DNA from 2 places in the Micromonospora musae genome. Region 1 is predicted to be linked to the other one. Evidence: predicted binding sites of a transcription regulator. Region 1 holds the regulator's gene; the other holds the start of a gene.
What was found. The regulator HrcA, encoded in region 1, represses chaperone genes, less so after heat shock. The targets are predictions, from matches to a motif close to GGTTNGCACNCTCNNNNNGAGNGTGCNAACC.
Positions count from the first base shown of each region.

Region 2: the regulator HrcA is predicted to act here: its motif matches at 7,901-7,931, upstream of groES (co-chaperone GroES).

Region 1 covers NZ_RAZS01000005.1:533,075-543,994, reverse strand. The annotation lists gene D7147_RS17250 (phytanoyl-CoA dioxygenase family protein) at 1-728, opposite strand, end outside; gene D7147_RS17245 (hypothetical protein) at 909-1,772, opposite strand; gene D7147_RS17240 (enoyl-CoA hydratase family protein) at 1,940-2,740, opposite strand; gene hemW (radical SAM family heme chaperone HemW) at 2,760-3,983, shown strand; gene D7147_RS17230 (DUF4870 domain-containing protein) at 4,059-4,670, opposite strand; gene hrcA (heat-inducible transcriptional repressor HrcA) at 4,921-5,943, shown strand; gene dnaJ (molecular chaperone DnaJ) at 6,008-7,153, shown strand; gene D7147_RS17215 (16S rRNA (uracil(1498)-N(3))-methyltransferase) at 7,205-7,939, shown strand; gene D7147_RS17210 (SDR family NAD(P)-dependent oxidoreductase) at 8,011-8,772, opposite strand; gene D7147_RS17205 (histidine triad nucleotide-binding protein) at 8,866-9,225, shown strand; gene D7147_RS17200 (serine hydrolase domain-containing protein) at 9,222-10,598, shown strand; gene D7147_RS17195 (PhoH family protein) at 10,823-10,920, shown strand, end outside.
Region 2 covers NZ_RAZS01000006.1:17,090-28,009, forward strand. The annotation lists gene D7147_RS17555 (ABC transporter ATP-binding protein) at 1-474, shown strand, start outside; gene D7147_RS17560 (DUF4142 domain-containing protein) at 500-1,240, opposite strand; gene D7147_RS17565 (ROK family protein) at 1,406-2,587, opposite strand; gene D7147_RS17570 (sugar ABC transporter permease) at 2,610-3,869, opposite strand; gene D7147_RS17575 (ATP-binding cassette domain-containing protein) at 3,866-4,696, opposite strand; gene D7147_RS17580 (sugar ABC transporter substrate-binding protein) at 4,816-5,913, opposite strand; gene ybaK (Cys-tRNA(Pro) deacylase) at 6,129-6,608, opposite strand; gene D7147_RS17590 (THUMP-like domain-containing protein) at 6,619-7,815, opposite strand; gene groES (co-chaperone GroES) at 8,067-8,381, shown strand; gene groL (chaperonin GroEL) at 8,451-10,097, shown strand; gene D7147_RS17605 (molybdopterin-dependent oxidoreductase) at 10,223-10,920, shown strand, end outside.

The DNA of each region.
Region 1 (10,920 bases):
TAGGTGTAGCCCACGAAGAGCATCTTGCGGGTGATGTTCGACAGGTTCGTCGACCGGGAGTGCCACTGGCGGCGGTCGAAGATGAACGCGTCGCCCGGGTTGGCGGTGATCTCCACCGTGCCCTCCGGGTCGGGGTTGTGCACCGTCACGTCGTCCGGGCGGGGCAGCGAGTTCCACAGGTGGCTGCCGGGGATGACCTTCGTCGCGCCGCGTCCGGTCTCCGAGAGGTCGGAGAGCACGTAGGCGACCTTCAGCGAGAACATCGGCCGCGGCAGGTTCGGGTCCATCGTCTCCGGGTCGGAGTTCTGCCGGTACCCGTCCTGGTGCCAGCCCCAGTACGGCTTCTCCGGCTCCAGCGCCGGCGGGGTCACGTCCAGGTGGTTGTGGTGGGAGTAGAGGTTCCACCCGGCCAGGCCCCACATGTACGGGAAGGCGATCGGGTGGGTGAGCAGGTCGCCGAAGAGCTCGTCCCGGTCGAGGAAGCCCAGCAGGTGCAGGGTGCCGTCCTTCTTGGTGTTGCCCTTCGCCTTCTCCTCGGCGTAGACGCGGTCGACCGCCTCCTCGAGCGCTGCCCGGTGCTCCTCGGTCAGGACGTTGCGCAGCAGCAGGAAGCCCTGCTCCTGGAACTCCTTGCGGTCTACGTCACTGATCGGTTCGTAACCGGTGCGGCCGTCGTAGTCGAACGCCACGTCGTACCCCTCCCCATGAGGCGAAACATTCTCTGGCACAGGGCGCCGATCGTAACGCGGTCACCCGTGAGCCGGGAGGGGCGGAAGGCGGTGATTTGCCGGATCGCGGACCATGGGGAGTGGGCCGATCACGGAGCGTGGCGATCGCAAGGTCAAAGCGGCGATTTGGGTAGTTTGCCGGATTGTGCGATAACCGACGGTAGAGAAGTCGGGATCGGCTCAACCCTCGGCGAAGACCTCGGCGACCACCCGGGCGCCGGCGTCCGAACTCCCGGACACCTCGACCCACTTGCCGTCGCGGGCGGTCCACTCCAGGTCCTCGAACCGGACGCGTTTCACCCCGTGGTCCTGGGCGTGCGAGACGAGCCAGTGCGCGTACCGCCAGCCGTCCCGCTGGCCGGTCGCGGCCAGGGTGAGCCCGGTCAGCTCCGCCGGCGCGGCGCTGCCGACCACGCCCCAGTCCAGCTCCAGGCTCCGGGTCAGCGCCGCCGCCGCGGCCGCGCCCCGCATCACCGGCGTACGCCCCACCGAGCAGGCCACCGCCCGCGTCGCGTCACCGAGCAGGGCCCGGCTCAGCACCTCCGACTCGTCGGCCCACTTCTGGTACGCCTCCGGGAAGGCGGAGCGCTGCACCCGCTGGGCGGCGTCGGTGATCCGCATCCCCTCCCAGCCGCGCACCTTCTTCAACGCCCCGTAGAACCGTTTCGCCGCGTACCGCGGGTCGCTGATCTGGGTCGGCTTGCCCCAGCCCTGGCTGGGCCGCTGCTGGAACAGGCCGATCGAGTCCCGGTCGCCGTTCGGGAGGTTGCGCAGGCCGGACTCCTGGTAGGCGGTGGCCAGCGCCACCACCACACCCCGCTCCGGCATGCCCAGCTGCGCGCCGATCGCCGCGATGGTCGCCGCGTTGGCCATCTGGTCGGCGTCGAGCACCACCCGACCGTCGGCCTGCACGGTGCAGGACTGGTTGGCCAGGGGCAGGCGCAGCTCGCTGCCGAGCTGTCGGAGGAGGACCAGGACACCCACCACGGCGAGCAGTACGAGGACGACGCCACCCGCCACCACGGTCCGAGTTCGCACCCACACCCCCAGTTCGACAGTTCGACAAGCGTACGTCCCCCGTAGCCCCGCGTGGGCCGTCCGAGCGGTTTCCGGCCCGTCCGCCCCGAAGCGGTGCCGCCGTCCCGGAGCACGTCGGCGCTCGCGTTCCCGCTCCGACCGGCCTCTCACCCGCCGGTCGCGGCGGCGCTCGCCTAGCCCGCGGAATCCTCCTCGAGCGCGGCCACCCAGCGGGGCGACCGCTTCTCCCGGAACGCCAGCACGCCCTCCCGCCCCTCCTCCGAGAGGAAGTAGCCGGTCGACAACGCGCCCAGCTCGGCGGCCTCGGCGCGCAGCTCCGTGGCCGGGGGCCGGCGCAGCAGCCCCTTGGCCCCGGCGAGCGCCGCCGGCGCGCCCCGGACCAGCGAGTCGCAGTACCGCTCGACCGCGCCGTCCAGCTCCTCGGCCGGCACCGCGGCGGTGACCAGACCGATCTCGGCGGCGCGCCGGCCGTCGAACGTGTCCCCGGTCAGGTAGAGCTCCGCCGCCGCCCGCGGAGACAGGCGGGGCAGCACGGTCGCCGAGATCACCGCGGGGATCACCCCGATCCGCACCTCGGTGAAGGCGAACGTGGCCTCCTCGGCGCAGACCGCCAGATCGGCGGCGGCGATCAGCCCCAGGCCACCGGCGCGGGCCGGCCCGGCCACCCGGGCCACCACCGGCTTCGGGCACTCCCAGACCGCCGCCAGCACGTCGCCGAGCATCCCGGCCGGCACCGACCCGCTGGCGTAGGCGGCGGCGGTCTCCTTGAGGTCCGCGCCCGAGCAGAAGACCGGCCCGGCGTGGTCGAGCACGACGACCCGAACCCCGTCGTCGGCGACCGCGTCGGCCAGGCCGGCGAGCAGCTGCGTCATCAGCGGGGTGGAGAGCGCGTTGCGGTTGTGCGGGCTGTCCAGGGTGAGGGTGGTCACCCCGCGGGCCGTGGCGACCCGCACGAGCGCGTCGGGAGAGGTCATGCCGGGCACACTAGTGGCCATGCCCGGCGTCCTTCCAGATGGCGAACCCGTACCGGCGGACGGTTCGCTGCCCGCCACCGCGACCCGCGAGGTCGGCGCGCGGGGCTTCGGCGTCTACGTCCACGTGCCGTTCTGCGCCAGCCGCTGCGGCTACTGCGACTTCAACACGTACACCTCCGCCGAACTCGGCGGCGGCGCCACCCGCGAGGGGTACGCCGACACCGTGCTGGCCGAGCTGCGGCTCGCCGCCCGGGTGCTCGGCGACGGCCCGCCCCGGCAGGTCGACACCGTCTTCGTGGGCGGGGGCACCCCGACCCTGCTGCCCGCCGACGACCTGGCCCGGATCCTGGACGCCGTCGACCGCACCTGGGGGCTCGCCGCCGACGCGGAGGTGACCACCGAGGCCAACCCGGAGTCGGTCACGCCCGAGTCGCTGAAGGCGCTGCGGGCCGCCGGTTACACCCGGATCTCGCTGGGCATGCAGTCCGCCGCGCCCGGCGTGCTGGCGATCCTGGACCGTCGGCACAGCGCCGGCCGGGCCACCGCCGCCGCCGCCGAGGCGCGGGACGCCGGATTCGACCACGTGAACCTCGACCTGATCTACGGCACGCCGGGCGAGCGGGCCGAGGACTTCGCCCGCTCGCTGGACGAGGTGATCGCCGCCGGCGCCGACCACGTCAGCGCGTACGCCCTGATCGTGGAGGACGGCACGCGGCTCGCCGCCCGGATGCGCCGCGGGGAGCTGCCGTACCCCGACGACGACGTGGCCGCGGACCGTTACCTGGCCGCGGAGGAGGCGCTCGGCGCGGCCGGCTTCTCCTGGTACGAGGTCTCCAACTGGGCCCGCACCCCGGCCGCCCGCTGCCGCCACAACTTGCTCTACTGGGCCGGCGGGGACTGGTGGGGGCTCGGCCCGGGGGCGCACAGCCACGTGGGTGGGGTGCGCTGGTGGAACGTCAAGCACCCGTCTACGTACGCCCAGCGCCTCGCCGAGGGACGGTCACCGGGGCTGGCCCGGGAGGTGCTCGGCACGGACGAGGCGCACATGGAGGACGTGATGCTGCGGCTGCGCCTCGCCAGCGGGCTGCCGCTCGACGTGCTGGACGGCACGGGGCGGGCCGGCGCCGATCGGGCGCTCGCCGCCGGTCTGCTGGCCCCGGACGAGTACGCGGCCGGCCGCGCCGTACTCACCCTGCGTGGCCGGCTGCTCGCCGACGCCGTCGTCCGGGACCTGCTGCCGTAGGCCGAAGGCCCGGCCGGTGTCCGGCCGGGCCCGGAGGTGGACCGGGGCGGCCGACCGGACGTCGGCCGGCCGGGGTCACTTGATGAAGCTCGCGGACATCGGATAGCGGTAGGCGTTGCCCTCGTTGGCCTTCATGCCGGCGATCACCCCGAACGCGATCTGGATCACCACGACGGCCACGCTGGGCAGGAAGAGCAGGCACCAGCTGACGAAGAGCAGCACGAAGGCGATGCCGGACCAGAGGATCTGGAAGTTCAGCGCCGCCAACGCCTGCGCCCGTACGGCCGGGGACTGCTGCCCGCGCGCCAGGTAGGCGATGAGCGGGGCGACGAAGCCGAGCGGCCCGAAGCTGATCAGCGCGCCGAGCGCCCCGCCGAAGTGGGCGACCAGCGCCCACGTCTTGTCCTCGTTGCTGGCGTAGCCGGCCGGCGGGCCGTAGCCGCCTCCGGTCGGATATCCGGCACCGGGCGGGTAGCCACCCGGCGGGGGATAGCCGCCCGACGGGGGTTGGCCGCCGCTGGGCGGCGGATAGCCACCGGGCGGGGGATAGCCGGCTGGTCCGGGTGACCCGGACAGTGGTGCGGTGGGCTCGTCCGGGGCGGACGGGCCGGGAGCTGCCGGCGGCGGGGTCGGATCCGGGTGGTCGCCGGGGTCAGCCGCGCCGGGAGGGCGAGGTGGTTCAGTCATGAACGTCACGGTAGGGGGCGGCAACAATGACGCGCCAGAGCGGCGTCGTCGGGTGGTTCCGGCCGGCGGGCCGAGCGCCGGTGGGCGGCCGGAGGGCCCCGGGGTGGGCGGAGACCGCACCCGTGGTCCGTCCTTGATCATCGCGCTGCCGGGTCTGCCGACGTAGACTGGCACTCGCTACAGTCGAGTGCCAGGAATGTCGCGGGTGGTGTGGAACACCGGCGGCCGATGCGCGTAGGAGGTGGGGAGGATGGGTCTCGACGACCGCAAGCTCGCCGTGCTCCGCGCCATTGTCGAGGACTACGTCGCCACGCAGGAGCCGGTCGGCAGTCGGGCGTTGGTCGAGCGGCACCAGCTCGGGGTCTCCCCGGCGACCGTCCGCAACGACATGGCGGTCCTCGAGGAGGAGGGTTACATCCGGCAGCCGCACACCAGCGCCGGCCGGGTGCCCACCGACCGCGGCTACCGCCTCTTCGTGGACCGGCTCTCCCGGGTCAAGCCGCTCAGCCCGGCCGAGCGGCGGGCGATCGAGCGCTTCCTGCTCGGCGCCGTCGACCTGGACGACGTGGTGCACCGCACGGTCCGCCTGCTGGCCCAGCTGACCCGGCAGGTCGCCGTCGTGCAGTATCCGAGCCTCGCCCGCTCGTCCGTCCGGCACCTGGAGCTGGTGCCGATCTCCACCACCCGGCTGATGCTGGTCATGATCGCCGACACCGGGCGGGTCGAGCAGCGGCTCGTGGAGATGCCCGGCCCGATCCCCGCCGACGACGTCACCGACCTGCGCCGCCTGGTCAACGAGAAGCTCGTCGACACCCGGCTGTCGGAGACCCCGCCGCTGGTGCAGGCGCTGGTCGACGAGGTCGGTCCCGACCTGCGTCCGGCCATGGCCACCCTCGCCAGCGTGCTGCTGGAGACGCTGGTCGAGCGGCACGAGGAGCGGATAGCGCTGGCCGGCACGGCGAACCTCACCCGCGGTGGCCTGCTCGACTTCCAGGGCTCGCTGCGACCGATCCTCGAGGCCCTCGAGGAGGAGGTCGTCCTGCTGAAGCTGATCGGCGAGGTCGAGGAGAGCACGATGCGGGTGCGCATCGGTGACGAGAACGAGATCGACAACCTCCGCGCCGCGTCGGTGGTGAGCACCGGCTACGGCCCGAATTCGATGATCGTCGGTGGCCTCGGCGTGCTGGGGCCGACCCGGATGGACTACCCCAGCACCATCGCCACCGTGCGGGCCGTGGCACGCTACGTGGGCGATCTGCTGGCCCAGAACTAGAGCAGTAACCGTCCGGCCGGTTCCGGCCGGCGCAACGCGACCGAACATGAGGACACGGAACGCAGTGGCCAGGGACTACTACGGCATTCTCGGTGTGAACCGGGACGCCTCCGACGACGAGATCAAGCGCGCCTACCGCAAGCTGGCGCGCCAGTTCCACCCGGACGTCAATCCGGATCCGGAGGCGCAGGAGAAGTTCAAGGACATCAACGCCGCGTACGAGGTCCTCTCGGACGACCGGAAACGGCAGATCGTCGACCTCGGCGGCGACCCGCTCGCCCCGGGCGGCGGGGGCGCCGGTGGCCCGGGCGGCCCCGGTGGAGCCGGACCGTTCGTCGGCTTCCAGGACATCATGGACGCCTTCTTCGGCGGTGCGGCCGGTGGCTCCCGGGGGCCCCGGCCACGGACCCGGCCGGGCGCCGACGCGATCCTCCGCCTCGAGCTGGACCTGCACGAGACGGCGTTCGGCGTCGAGGCGCCGATAACCGTCGACACCGCCGTGCTCTGCACCACCTGCTCGGGCGCGGGCACCGCCGCCGGCACCCACCTCGCCACCTGCGAGGCGTGCGGTGGTCGGGGCGAGGTGCAGTCGGTGCAGCGCACCTTCCTCGGCCAGGTGGTCTCCGCTCGCCCGTGCACCGTCTGCCAGGGCTACGGCACCACCATTCCGCACCCCTGCCCGACCTGCGCCGGCGACGGTCGGGTGCGTACCCGCCGCTCGCTCACGGTGAAGATCCCGGCCGGTGTCGAGGACGGCATGCGGATCCGCCTGGCCCAGCAGGGCGAGGTCGGCCCCGGCGGCGGCACCGCCGGCGACCTCTACGTGGAGATCCACGAGCGCCCGCACGACGTCTACTCCCGCAAGGGCGACGACCTGCACTGCCGGGTCACCGTGCCGATGACCGCGGCGGCGCTCGGCACCCGGCTGACCATCAAGACGCTGGACAGCGAGGAGACGGTCGACGTCAAGGCCGGCACCCAGCCGGCCAGCACGCTGCGGCTGCGCGCCCGGGGCGTGCCACACCTGCGCGGCACCGGCCGGGGTGACCTCTACGTGCACCTGGACGTACGTACGCCGAGCAAGCTCGACGCCGACCAGGAGCGGATGCTGCGGGAGTTCGCCAAGACCCGGGGCGAAGAGGTGGCCGAGCTGAGCAAGCAGGGCGGCTTCTTCTCCCGGATGCGCGACGCCTTCAACGGTCACGCCTGAGCCGACGGCTTGCCGTCCCGGCCGGGTGCCGGGGAGGTTAGCCTGTTGACCGTGTCCGCCCCGCTCTTCCTGGTCGAGTCGCTGCCCACCACTGACACGCTGACCCTCGGTGGCCCCGAGGGTCACCACGCCGCCACCGTGCAGCGGTTGCGGGTGGGCGAGGAGCTGCTGCTCGCCGACGGTCAGGGCGGTACCGCCACCGCCGTGGTCACGGCGGTCGGTCGGGGCAGCCTGGAGCTCGAGCTGACCGCACGGGGGTACGTCGACGCCTCCGTCCCGCGACTGGTCGTGGTGCAGGGCATCGCCAAGGGCGATCGCGGCGAGCTGGCCGTACAGGCGATGACCGAGGTCGGGGTGGACGAGATCGTGCCCTGGGCGGCGTCCCGCTCGGTGGCGCAGTGGCGCGGTGACCGGGGCGTACGGGCCCGGGAGAAGTGGGTGGCGACCGCCCGGGAGGCGGCCAAGCAGGCCCGCCGCCCGTGGCTGCCGGTGGTGGCCGGGTCGCCGGACGAGTCGACCGGCCGGGTCGCCGGGCGTCTCGCCGGGTCGGCCGCCGCGTTCGTGCTGCACGAGGAGGCCACCGACCGGCTCACCACCGTGGAGCTTCCCGACGCCGGCGAGATCGTGCTGGTCGTCGGCCCCGAGGGGGGAATCACGGCGGACGAGGTGGACGCGTTCGTCGCCGTGGGGGCCCGCCCCGTACGCCTCGGCCCCGCGGTCCTGCGCACCTCGACGGCGGGCGTCGCCGCCCTCACCGTCCTCGCCACCCGCCTCTCCCGCTGGTGAGTCCCCGCGATCGGTGATCCGAACCGGGGTTCGGCGCGGGTGGGTCGCCGCGGGGGGGAGCGGAACTCGGGTCAGCTGCGCAGGTACGACGCGCCGTTGAGGTCGACGATGGTGCCGGTCGCCCACTCGGCCTCGGGCGAGGCGAGCCAGTGCACCGCGGCGGCGATCTCGTCGGGGCGGGCGATCCGGTTGAACGGGCTCTGGGCGCGTACCGCGACGCCACGCTCGGCCTTGAGGTGCTCGTTGGTCATGTCGGTCTCGACGAATCCGGGCGCGACCGTGGCCACCGCGATGCCGTACGGCGCGAGCGCCACGGCCAGCGACTGGCCCATCGCGTTCATGCCTGCCTTGCTCGCCCCGTACGCCGGGTTCGCCGGCTCACCGCGGAACGCGCCCCGGGACGAGACGTTGACGATCCGGCCACCCCGATCGCGCATGTGCTGGGCGGCGCACCAGGCGGCGTTGGCCGCGCCGAAGAGGTTGGTGTCCAGCACCTCACGCCAGCGCTGCCGCCACTGCTCGTAGGTGCTCTCGAAGACCGGGTGCGGCGGGTCGGCGGGTCCGAAGGTGCCCGCGTTGTTGACCAGTACGTCCAGCCCACCGAGCCGGTCGGCCGCCTCGTCCACCATCGCCCGGACCGCGTCCGGGTCGGCGAGGTCCGCCCGGACCACCACGTGTCCCTCGCCGGGCAGCTGCGCGCGCAGCTCCTCGGCCAGCTCCGCCGAGTCCCGGTGGTGGATCGCCACCCGGTCGCCGCTCGCCGCGAAGGCCTTCGCCACCGCTCGCCCGATGCCGCGCGAGCCTCCCGTCACCAGTACCGCCCGTGAAGTCACGCGGCCATCCTGCCGCACCGGACGCCGGTGCCGAGCAGCGGTCCTTCCCCGCGCCGAAACCCCTGACAACGGGCCGTTCCTTACACTGCCCGGATGGGATCAGACTGCCTGTTCTGCCGCATCGTCGCCGGGGAGATCCCGGCCACCGTCGTCCGGGAGACCCCCAGGACCCTCGCCTTCCGCGACATCGCCCCGAAGGCGCCGGTGCACGTACTGGTGATTCCCAAGGAGCACTACGCCGACGTGGCGACGCTCGCCGAGGGTGACCCGGCGCTCGCCGGCGAGGTGCTCGCCACGGCCGCCGCGGTGGCCGAGGACGAGGGTCTGCTCGGCGACGGTTTCCGGCTGATGTTCAACACCGGGGCGTACGGCGGCCAGGAGGTCTTCCACGTGCACGGGCACCTGTTCGGTGGGGCGCCGCTCGGTCCGATGCTCGCCCGGGATCTCGCGTGAGCGCCGTGCCGGAGAAGTTGGAGCGGCTGGTGCGCCGGGCGCAGGCGCAGCACCGGATCCCGGCGGTCTCGGCGGCCCTGCACCGAGCCGACCGGCCACTGTGGGCGTTCGCGGTCGGCGGCGCCGGCAACGACACCCCGCTCGGGCCCGGGACGCAGTTCCGGATCGGCTCGGTGACCAAGACGTTCACCGCCGTACTGACCCTGCAGTGCCGCGACGACGGCCTGCTAGACCTGGACGATCCGGTGGGCCGCCACCTCGACCTGCCCGCGCACGGGGAGCTGACGGTGCGCCGGCTGCTGTCGCACACGGCGGGCCTGCAACGTGAGCCGTACGGCGACGTCTGGGACACCCTGCGCGCGCCCGACACCGAAGAGCTCCTGGCCGACCTGGCCCGGGCCGAGCGGGTACTGCCCGCGGGTCGCCGCTACCACTACTCGAACCTCGGGATGGCGCTGCTCGGTCAGCTGGTCGGCCGGCTGCGCGGCGGTACGTGGGCCGAGGTGCTCGGCGACCGGGTGCTGGCGCCGCTGGGCCTCGCCGACACGACCGTGAGCCCGGGCCCGGCCGCGGCCACCGGCTTCCTCGTCGACGCGTACTCGGACGAGGCGCGTCCGGAGCCGCCTACCGACTTCGGCGCCGTGGGGCCGGCCGCCCAGCTCTGGAGCACCGCCGGGGACATGGCTCGCTGGGCGGCCTTCCTGGCCGATCCGGCGGCGGTCGACCCGGCCGGTGCGGTGCTCGCTCCGGCCACGCTGGAGGAGATGCGCTGGCCGGTGACGGTGACCGACGAGGCGCTGTGGGGCGGAGGCTTCGGGCTCGGTCTGATCCTGGTGCCGCAGGGGGAGCGGGTGATGCACGTGGGGCACGACGGCGCGATGCCCGGCTTCCTGGCCGGCGTCTACGGCCGGCGGGGCGGGGAGGGCACCCCGGGCGCGATGGGCTGTGCCGTGCTCGTCTCCTCCGGCACCGCCTCCGAAGCCCTCGATCTGCCGCATCAGCTGCTCGCCGCCGCGGTCGAGCACGATCCGGCGGAGATCGAGCCGTGGCGACCCGGCCCGCCCGCCCCCGCCGCGCTGCGCGGTGTGCTGGGCCGTTGGTGGGGGGAGGGCTACGAGTACGTCTTCTCCTGGCACGACGGCGCGCTGCGGGCCCGGGGCGCCGGCGATCCGCCGGGCCGGCCGCCGGCGGTCTTCACGCCGCTGCCCGACCGGCCGGACGTGTTCCGCACGGTCTCCGGCCGGGAGGTCGGTGAGCTGCTCCGGCTGAGCCGGGACGACCGGGGCGCGGTGGTGCGGATGCACTGGGCGACCTACCGGTTCACCCGCAACCAGGAGACCTTCGACCGGTACGACTTCCGCGTCGGGGAGTGACCCGGTAGGGGCGCGGGGCGGGGTTCCTCCCGCTCCGCGCCGACCTGGCTTTTCGCCCTTTTTATCGCTTTTGTTGGTCAGTGCGGCCGCGCCCCGGGGGCGGGGAAATGCAGACGATGTCGCCGCTGTTGAACCGATACGATGAGTGGAACGTCCGTACGCCGCGCCACCAGGGCCGGCGCCGAAATCGAGAGCAGGTGGCACAGGGCCCCTCGGCCCGAGCTATGACCGGCACCCCACCTCCCGGCCCGCCCCAGGTGCAGACCCGGATCACCGTTCCCGATCCGAAGATCATGGTCAACCTGCTCGGTGCGGGTGACGA
Region 2 (10,920 bases), on a different contig from region 1:
CATCACGTCTTCATCGGTACGCTCCGCGAGAACCTGGCGATGGTCCGGCCCTCGGCCACCGACGCGGACGTACGGGCGGCGTTGTCGGCGGTGGCCGCACTGGACTGGGCGCAGGCGCTGCCGGACGGGCTGGAGACGCCGGTCGGCTCGGGCGGGCATCCGCTCTCCCCGGCGCAGGCGCAGCAGCTGGCGCTGGCCCGGCTCGTGCTCGCCGACCCGCACACGCTGGTGCTGGACGAGGCGACCTCGTTGATCGACCCGCGTGCCGCCCGGGAGCTGGAGCGCTCCCTCGCCGCGGTGCTCCAGGGGCGCACGGTGATCGCCATCGCGCACCGGCTCTTCTCCGCCCACGACGCGGACCGGGTGGCCGTGGTCGAGGACGGGCGGATCACCGAGCTGGGCTCGCACGACGAGCTGGTCGCCGCCGACGGCTCGTACGCCGCCCTCTGGCGCTCCTGGCACGGCACTCCCTGACCCCGCGGCGCTGGTCCGGCCTGGGTCAGGTGCGGCGGAGGAGACGGTAGGTGGCGACGCCGCCGGTGCCGAGGGCGGCGAGGAAGACCAGCCAGACCACCGTGCTGCTCACCCCCGCGTTCGGGCCGGTGTTCGCGGAGGCGGCGGCGAGCAGACCGTCGGCGCCGGGGGCGGGCAGCGCCGCCGGCGGCAGCTCCGGCCAGCGGACCAGGTTGGTGCTCTCCAACATCTGCATGTGGTGCAGCACGAACCGGTTGGCGTCGTCGCAGAGCTTGCGGACGGTGGCGTCGCGGGTGCTCGCCCGGACCGCGCCGATCACCGGGAAGATCTTGCCGTGCGCCACCCGGAGCCGGGTCACGAAGATCTGGTCGAACCGGGCCCCGGAGGCGTTCTGCATTTCCTTGAGCCAGCCCTTCTGCTCGTCCGTGGGCTCCGACGGGATGCTGGCCCGCAGCTTGTTGGCGGCGTCCACGACGAGCTGGTCGAGCTCCTGGTGCTCGGTGGCGATGCCCGCCCCGATCTCCCGTACCTTGGCCGACTGGCCCTTCTCGGCCGCCATCTGCCCGGCCGGCATCTCCCAGAGCCCGGCCAGTCGCACCCCGTTGAGCAGGGTCATGTCGGCCGCGTTGAGCTGCTGGCCACTCGCCGGCGCGGCGACGGCCGCCCCGGGCAACACCCCGAGCGTCGCCAGGATCGCGACGAGCAGCAGCGCCGCCCGGTGCGGGCGGTGTCCCGGGCGGCTACGGGCGGTTCTGAGCGCGGCCATGTCTGCGGTGCCTCCTCGGTGCGGGCCGAACGTGCCGGGGCCGGGCCGCCGGTTGAGGCGGCGGCCCGGTCGGAGACTGGTACGGACCGATCGCCGTTTCAGTTCACGAATCCTCGGCGCGGCGCGCGAATCGGTGACGTCCGCGGTGCCCGGGAGTGGCCGCCGTCAGCCGATGTCGAGCGGATCGGCCAGCAGTCGTTCGAAGGCCAGCTCGGCGGCGCCGACGAGGGCGGCGTCGTCGCCGAGCTTCGGGGTGCGCAGTCGTACGTGCTCCACACAGGCCGGTAACGCGTTGGCGTTGAGTCGGCTGCGGATCTGGGCGGCCGCCGCGAGGTAGAGGTCGCGCATGGTCCCGCCGAAGATGACCATCTCCGGGTTGAAGAGGTTCACCAGGTTCGCCACGCCGAAGCCGAGCCAGTCGCCGGCCTGCCGCACCGCCGCGCCGGCCCGGGCGTCGCCGCGATCGGCCGCGTCGAAGACGGCGAGCAGCGCCTCCCGCCCCTGCGCGTCGGAGCGGCCGGCGTTGCGCAGCAGGCCGTACTCGCCGATCTGGGTCTCCCAGCAGCCCCGGGAGCCGCACTCGCAGCGCTCGCCGTCGCGGACCACCTTCATGTGCCCGACCTCGCCGCCGTACCCGCCGTGCCCGGTGACCCGCCGGCCGCCGGCGATGATGCCGGCGCCCACGCCGACGTCGCCGTACAGGTAGACGACGTTGTCGCAGCCGGCGGCGACCCCGCGGGCGTGCTCCGCGAAGGCGGCCACGTCGGCGACGTTGCCGACCGTGATCGGCACGTCGACACCGAGCTCGGCGCCGAGCGCCGCAGCGACCGGCTCGTCCACCCAGCCGGTGGTGGGGGCGAGCCGAACCAGTCCGTCGTCGCGGCGGACCATGCCGCAGACCGCGACGCCGGTACCGACGCAGACCGCGTCGGCGGGCACCCGCTGCTGCATCTCCTTGACCGCGCCGGCGAGCAGCGGCGCGGCCTCGGCGACGAGCAGGCCCCGAGGCCGGTCCAGCTCCCGGCGGTCGAGCACCACGCCGCCGAGGCCGACGCGGGCGGCCCGCAACCGATCCACCTCGATGCTGTAGGCGTACGCGTGGATCCGGGTCGACTCGGGCCGGACGACCGGCGACGGTCGCCCGGCCCGGCCGGTCTCCTTCGGTGCGCCCTCGCTGACCAGCCCCGCACCGGCGAGGTCGGCGGTCAACGCGCCGATGGTGCTGCGGTTCAGGCCGAGCGCGGTGGTCAGTTCGGCGCGTGAGGTCGCCCCGTGGACGTGGACGTGACGCAGCAGGGCACCGAGGTTCTGCCGGCGGATCTCGTCCTGGCTCGGTCCTGGGGGCATGTGCGGCTCCGGTGGCGCGGGGTCAGCGGGTGCCGGTCGCGGCGGAGCGGCGGCGGGAGAAGGCGTCCACGGTCGCGGCGAGCAGCAGCACCACGCCGGTGAGCGCGTACTTGACGCCCGAGCTGTACCCCATCAGGCCCATGCCGTTGTCGATGACAGCGATCACCGCGCCGCCGAGCACCGCGTCGAGCACCCGCCCCTTGCCACCGAAGAGACTGGTGCCGCCGATGACCGCCGCCCCCACCGCGTAGAGCAGCACGCTGCTGCCGCCGGTGTTCGGGTCCACCGAGTTGGCCCGGCTGGCCGCCACGATGCCGCCGATCGCCGCCATCGAGGAGCAGATGACGAAGACGGAGATGCGGATCCGGTCGACGTCGATGCCGGCCCGGCGGGCGGCCTCCCGGTTGCCGCCGACCGCGTAGACGTGCCGGCCGTAGCGGGTGCGCTGGAGCACGAAGGTCCAGAGGACCAGCAGCACCGCGATGACCGGCACCACGATCGGGACGCCCTTGAGCGAGGTGATCAGGACGTTCCGGCTGCGCTCCAGGTTGAGGATGAAGACCGCCACGCCGAGGATCAGCGCCAGGCCGCCGATCCGGGCGAGGACCACGGCGATCGGGTCGGTGACCAGCCCGCGGGCGGCCCGGTTGCGGTGCCGCAGCAGCTGCGCCGCGCCGTAGCCGGCGACCGCCACGAGCGCGAGCAGCCAGCCGAGCAGCGGGGGGAGGTTGCGGTTGGAGATGGCCACCAGCACGTCGTCGCGGACGGCGATGTTCTTGCCCTCCTCCATGAGCATCAACGCGATGCCCTGGAAGGCGAGGAAACCGGCGAGGGTGACCACGAAGGACGGAATGCCGATCTTGGCCACCAGGAGGCCGAGCAGCGTACCGATGACCACGCCGGTGACGACCGCCGCGAGCACCGCGACGTACCAGGGGTAGCCGAGCACCGTCACCACGTTGGCCAGTACGGCCGCGCAGACGCCGCTCGCGAAGCCGGCGGAGAGGTCGATCTCGCCGAGCAGCAGGACGAAGATCAGCCCCATTGCGATCAGCGTGGTCGCCGCGCCCTGGGTGAGCAGGTTGGCGAAGTTGCCGGCGGTGAGGAACGACGGACGGGCGATCGAGAAGACCGTGCAGAGCACGACCAGTCCGAGGACCGCGGGGAGCCCGCCGATGTCGCCGCCGCGTACCCGGCTCCAGTAGTTGCGCGCGTGACCCGCGACGGTCGGCGGCGGTGTGACGGCCGCCGGGCCCTGCTCCTGTACGGCTGTGGTGGTCATCGGTCGCCTCCTGCGGTCGAGCCGGCCGGCTGCCCGCCGTTGCCGGTGCCGTTGCCGCCCTGGCCCGGCTCGGCGGTGAGACCGAGGCCGCCGGAGCGGCCGGCGGTGATCAGCTCGACCACCTGGGCGTGGGTGATGTCGGTGGTCTTCACCTGGGCGACCATCTGGCCGAGGTAGAGGGCGGCGACCCGGTCGGAGACGGCGAAGACGTCGTTCATGTTGTGCGAGATGAGTACGACGGCCAGACCGTTGTCGGCGAGCCGGCGGACCAGTTCGAGCACCTGCGCGGTCTGCGCCACGCCGAGCGCGGCGGTCGGCTCGTCGAGGATGACGAGGCGGCTGTTCCAGAGCACCGCCTTCGCGATGGCCACCGTCTGGCGCTGCCCACCGGAGAGGCTGGAGACGTGTTGCCGCAACGACTTCACCGTGCGTACGGAGAGGCCGGCGAGCGTCTCCGCGGCCATCTGCTCCATGGTCGGCTCGTCGAGGACGATGCCGCTGCGCTTCTCCCGACCGAGGAACATGTTCTGCACGATGTCGAGGTTGTCGCAGAGCGCGAGGTCCTGGTAGACGACCTCGATGCCGAGCGCGGCGGCGTCCCGGGGGCTGTGGATCGCGACGGGGCTGCCGTCGAAGAGGAACTCGCCGGCGTCGGTGGGGTGGATGCCGCTGATGCACTTGACCAGGGTCGACTTACCGGCGCCGTTGTCGCCGACGAGCGCGGTCACCTCGCCGGCGTGAGCGGCGAACGCGACGTCACGCAGGACCTGGACGGGACCGAAGCTCTTGTCGATCCCGCGTAGCTCCAGCAGGGGAGTTGCGGACACGGGGGGTCTCCTTCGGATGGACGGCGGATCTTCCTCGGCCCGTCCGGCGAGTGCCGCCCGGCACGGGAGGCGACTCCCGTGCCGGGCGGCGGTTGCGCCTCGGCGGGTGCGGCGTCAGGTCAGCTGATGCCGGCGTCGGCGCAGAGCTTCGCGTACGCCTCGGTGCAGACCTCGTCCTTGGTCACGTAGCCGTCGGCGATGACGTCCTTGACGGTCTCCTTGTAGATCGCCTTCGGGGTCAGCAGCACGGACGGGACGTCCCGGCCGCCCTCCGGGTCCTTCACCGTCTGGCCGGTCTCCTTCCGCTCACCCTTGGCGAGCCCGATGGCCAGGTCGGAGGCGGCCTTCGCCTCCTCCTTCACCGCCTTGTAGACGGTCATGCACTGGTCGCCGGCGAGGATGTTCTGCAGGCCCTCGGGGGTGGCGTCCTGGCCGGTGACCGGGACCCGACCGTTGAGCTTGTTCTTCTTCAGGATGGAGATGGCCGCGTTGCCCAGCCCGTCGTTCGCGGCGAGCACGCCGTCGATCTTGCCGCCGGTCTTGGTGAGCTGCTGCTCGAAGATCGTGGCGGCCTGGGCGTTGTCCCAGTCCGGCACGGCGTCGTCGGCGGCCTTCGTGTACTCCTTCGAGTCGAACTTCGGCTTGAGCACCGAGTCGTACCCGCTCTTGAAGAGGGTGGCGTTGTTGTCGGTCGGCGAGCCGTTGAGGTAGGCGACCGCGGGGCTCTTCACGTTCTTGTCGGTGAGGCACTTGACCAGGCCCTCGCCCTGGAGCTTGCCGACGGCCACGTTGTCGAAGCTGACGTAGTACTCCGCCGAGCCGCCGAGGGTGAGCCGGTCGTAGTCGATGGTCGCCACACCCTGGGACTTCGCCTTGTCGAGTACGGCCTTGCCGGTCCCGGAGTCGAGGTTGACGATCATCAGCACGGTCACGCCGCTGGTGATCATCTGGTCGGCGATGGTCTGGAACTGGGTCTTGTCGCCCTGGGCGTTCTGGATGTCGTACTGGACGTCGGCGGCCTTGAAGGCCTCCTCCAGGAACTTGCGGTCGGCGCCCTCCCAGCGGGCGGAGGACTTGCTGTCCGGCAGGATCACGCCGATCTTCGGGGTCTGGCCGGAGCCGGCCTGGTCGTTCCCGCCGGAGTCGTCGCCGCAGGCGGCCAAGCTACCCGTCGCCAGCAGGCCCACGGTGGCGAAGGTGAGGAGCCCTTTACGCATGTTCAGGGTCCTTTCGGAGGGTGGGGGAAGGTGTTGTTTTGTTGTGCCCGGCAACGTATGGCGGTTGTGAGGCCGCACACAAGAGAGCCGATGGGGCGTTTTTGTTGGGGGCAGTAACAATTCAGCAACGCGCCCCTCACCCTGCGGTCACCCAGGCGCAAGCCGCCGGTGGCGCGGTCGGTCGCCGGCACGCGATCGGCGCGGCCCGGGAACGCTCAGCCGGCGGCGAGCGGCGCGGTGTCGGCGTCGGTCAACGCCACCAGGTCAGCCGGCGTGAGCTGGAGCTGAAGCCCGCGACGGCCCGCCGAGACGTAGATCGTCGGAAAGGTCAGCGCGGACGAGTCGAGCACGGTCGGCAGCCGCTTGCGCTGGCCGAGCGGGCTGATGCCGCCCCGGACGTAGCCGGTGGCCCGCTCGGCGGCCGCCCGGTCGGCGAGCGTGGCCCGCTTGCCGCCGACCGCCGCGGCGAGCGCCTTCAGGTCCAGCTCCCCGGTGACCGGCACCACCGCCACGGCGAGCGCCCCGTCGACCACGGTGACCAGGGTCTTGAACACCCGCTCCGGGGGTACGCCGAGCGCGGCCGCGACCAGCGCGCCGTAGTTCGGCGCGTCCGGACTCACGTCGTACGGGTGGGTGCTGTGCGCGACCCTCCGCTTCGTCAACAGCGCCGTCGCCGGTGTGCCCTGTCCCGCCACGATCGGAAATCTAGCCCCGCACCGGTTGGCAGACCAGCACGGTCGGCGCGCCGGCGACCCGGGTGAGCACGAGGCTCGCCGCCGCGTCGCCGGCCAGCCGCAGGTCCCGCCGCAGCTGCTCCGGGGTGAGCGCCGAGCCACGCTTGAGGATCTCCACCCGGCCCACACCCCGCTCCCGCAGGAGCGCGCGCAGCCGCTTCAGCGAGAACGGCAGCACGTCGGTGATCTCCAGGCAGCGGGCGTACGGTCCCGGCGTCGGCTCGTCGGCGTAGAGGTAGGCGATGGCGGGATCGGCGAGGGTGGCGTCCAACTCGTCGGCGAGCTCGGCGACCAGGTGCGCGCGTACGACCGCCGGATCGGGGTCGTGCAGGAACCGGCGTACCGGGCCGACCTCCGCCTCCCGATCCCCGGCGCCCGTCAGCCGGTTGCCCGGGTGTCCTTCCTGCGCACTCAGCAGGGTGGCTCGGCGGGGGACCTCGGCCAGTTCGCCGCACCAGAGAGCCGCCTCGACCAGGTCGCCGTCGACGCTGACCCACTCCGCCTCGGCGCCCGCGGGGATCAGGCCGTGATCGATCCCGGGGGCGACCTTCACCACCGTCCGGGGCACCCGTTCGGCGAGCCGCGTCACGAAGTCCCAGGGCGGTGAGTAGGCGTTCGGATCGAAGATCCGCCGGCCGGTGCCGCCGGCCCGCCGAGCCGGGTCGCAGAAGACCGCCTCCACCCGGTCCACGTCGAACTTCGTCGCGTCACCGCACTCCACCGTGAAGAGGTCGGCCACGCCGGCCGCCTCGGCGTTGGCGGCGGCCATCGCGGCGGTCAGCGGGTCGGCCTCCACCCCGTACACCCGGATGCCGGCTCGGGCGGCAGCGAGCGCGTCCGCGCCCAGCCCGCAACCGAGGTCGGCCAGCGTGCGTACCCCGGCGGCCCGCAGCCGCGCCGCGCGCCGCGCGGCCACCACGCCCCGGGTCGCCTGTTCGAGGCCGGCGCGGGTGAGGAACATCCCGGCGGCCGCCGCCCCGAACTTGGCCGTCGCCCGGCGGCGCAGCTCGACCTGGGTCAGCGCCGCCGCGGCGAGCCCGGCGGGCACCCCGGCCGCGCGGAGGGCGGATGCGGCGGCCAGCGGGTCGCCGGCGCTCACCCGGGCCGCCGCGTCGAGCGCGGCGACTCCCTCGGCGGTACGCAGGGCGGCCAGCTGATCGAGATCCACCCGGTCATTGTGGTGGTCGACCTCGACGCGCCGCCCGGTGGGTTGGCACTCTCCTTGACGGAGTGCTAGCCACGGAATAACCTGCGATTAGCACTCTCAACCTGAGGGTGCCAGCTCCCGGGTCGATCCGACCCGAGCGCTGAACGCCAGGCGGACCGGCACCCGCGACGACGGCCCCGCCCGGTGGCATGTGGCAGATTGACGCTGGTCGGCCCAGTCGACCAGCACAGGAACCAGTACCCCAGGAGGGTATGCCCGTGACTACCGCGACCAAGGTTGCGATCAAGCCGCTCGAGGACCGGATCGTGGTCCAGGCGAACGAGGCTGAGACCACCACGGCGTCGGGCATCGTGATCCCCGACACCGCCAAGGAGAAGCCGCAGGAGGGCACTGTCCTCGCTGTCGGCCCGGGCCGGATCGACGACAAGGGCAACCGCGTCCCGATCGACGTCAAGGTCGGCGACACCGTCCTCTACTCGAAGTACGGCGGCACCGAGGTCAAGTACGCCGGCGAGGAGTACCTGGTGCTCTCCGCCCGCGACGTCCTCGCGGTCATCGAGAAGTAAGCAACCGATCAGTGTCGTTGCCCCGGTCCGGTTCGCCGGGCCGGGGCAGCGCCGCTTGAAGGGACATTGATGGCGAAGATCCTGAGCTTCTCGGACGACGCCCGACACCTGCTCGAGCACGGTGTCAACGCCCTCGCGGACGCGGTGAAGGTCACCCTCGGCCCGCGCGGGCGCAACGTCGTCCTGGACAAGAAGTTTGGTGCGCCCACGATCACCAACGATGGTGTGACCATCGCCAAGGAGATCGAGCTCACCAACCCGTACGAGAACCTCGGCGCGCAGCTGGTCAAGGAGGTGGCGACCAAGACCAACGACGTCGCCGGCGACGGGACCACCACCGCGACCGTGCTGGCCCAGGCGATGGTTCGCGAGGGCCTGCGCAACGTGGCGGCCGGGGCCAACCCGACCGGCCTGAAGCGCGGCATCGACGCGGCGAGCGCCAAGGTCTCCGAGGCGCTGCTGGGCCGGGCCGTGGAGGTGGCCGGCAAGGAGGCGATCGCGCACGTCGCGACGGTCTCCGCGCAGGACGCCACGATCGGCGACATGATCGCCGGGGCGATGGAGAAGGTCGGCCGCGACGGTGTCATCACCGTCGAGGAGGGCTCCACCCTCGCCACCGAGCTGGAAGTGACCGAGGGTCTGCAGTTCGACAAGGGTTTCGTCTCGCCGCACTTCGTCACCGACGCGGAGTCGCAGGAGGCGGTCCTCGAGGACGCCTACATCCTCATCACCACGCAGAAGATCTCGGCGATCGAGGAGCTGCTGCCGCTGCTGGAGAAGGTCCTCCAGAACAGCAAGCCGCTGCTGATCATCGCCGAGGACGTCGAGGGCCAGGCGCTCTCGACGCTGGTGGTCAACTCCATCCGCAAGACCCTGAAGGTCTGCGCGGTGAAGGCCCCCGGCTTCGGTGACCGCCGCAAGGCGATGCTGCAGGACATGGCGATCCTGACCGGTGCCGAGTTGGTCGCCCCGGAACTGGGCTACAAGCTCGACCAGGTCGGCCTGGATGTGCTGGGCTCCGCCCGGCGCGTCGTGGTCGACAAGGACAACACCACGATCGTCGACGGCGGCGGCCAGTCCGCCGACGTCGCGGACCGGGTGGCCCAGATCCGCAAGGAGATCGAGGCCTCGGACTCCGAGTGGGACCGGGAGAAGCTCGCCGAGCGACTGGCGAAGCTCTCCGGCGGCATCGCCGTCATCAAGGCCGGCGGCGCGACCGAGGTCGAGATGAAGGAGCGCAAGCACCGCATCGAGGACGCCATCGCCGCGACCAAGGCCGCGGTCGAGGAGGGTACGGTGCCCGGCGGTGGCGCCGCCCTGGCGCAGATCCTGCCGGCGCTCGCCGACGACCTCGGCCTCACCGGTGACGAGAAGGTCGGCGTCTCGATCGTCCGCAAGGCGCTCGTCGAGCCGCTGCGCTGGATCGCCGAGAACGCCGGTCACGACGGCTACGTGGTGGTGCAGAAGGTCGCCGCCGCCGAGTGGGGCAACGGCCTGAACGCCGCCACCGGCGAGTACGTCGACCTGGGCAAGTCTGGCATCCTGGACCCGGTGAAGGTGACCCGCAACGCGGTCGCCAACGCCGCTTCCATCGCCGGCCTGCTGCTCACCACGGAGAGCCTCGTGGTGGAGAAGCCGGCCGAGCCGGAGCCGGCTGCCGCCGGCGGTCACGGCCACTCGCACGGCCACGGCCACCAGCACGGCCCGGGCTTCTGACCCACGTCGTACGCCCGGTCGGGGCACACCGTCAGCCGACGGTGTGCCCCGACGCGTTCGTGGCGGTGGTTACCGAACGCTGACGTCACTACCGGCCGGCCCGGTCGATCGGAAACACTGGGCCGATGAGCACCACCACCCGCCGGTTCGCCGCGCTCGCCGGGATCACCTCCGCCGCCGTGGCGATCGGCGTCGCCGAAGTGGTCGCCGTGTTGACCGGCCCCCGCTCCGCGCCGCTGGTCGCGGTGGGCGCAGTGGTCGTCGACACGGTTCCGGAGCCGCTCAAGCAGTTCGCCATCGACGTCTTCGGCCGGCACGACAAGCTCGCCCTGCTCATCGGCACGGCCGTGCTGCTGGCCGGCTTCGCCGCGCTGCTCGGCGTGCTCGCCGTACGCCGCCTCGCGATCGGCCTCGCGGGGGTCGCCGCCTTCGGGGCGCTCGGGGTGGCCGCCGCCCTGACCCGGCCCGGCGCGGACCTCGTCGACGCGCTGCCGTCGCTGGTCGGCGGCGGTTTCGGGGCGCTGGTGCTCTGGGCGTTCATCGCCGGCCCGCTGGAGCTGAATCCCTGGCCGTGGAGCCCGCCCGGCGACCAGCTTCCGCCGCCCGGACCCGCGGCGGCGCGGAGCGCCGATCCCGTGGCGGCGGCGCCCGCGACGCGGGAGCGGACCGTGGCCGCGGACGCGCCGCTGGAGCGGACCGATCCGGAGTCCCGGCGGCGGTTCCTGACCGGCACCGGTGCGCTGCTCGGCGCGGCGGCGGTGGCCGGGTTCGGCGGGCGGTGGTTGGCGGGCCGGCGTGGGGTGTCGGCGGCCCGGGAGGCCGT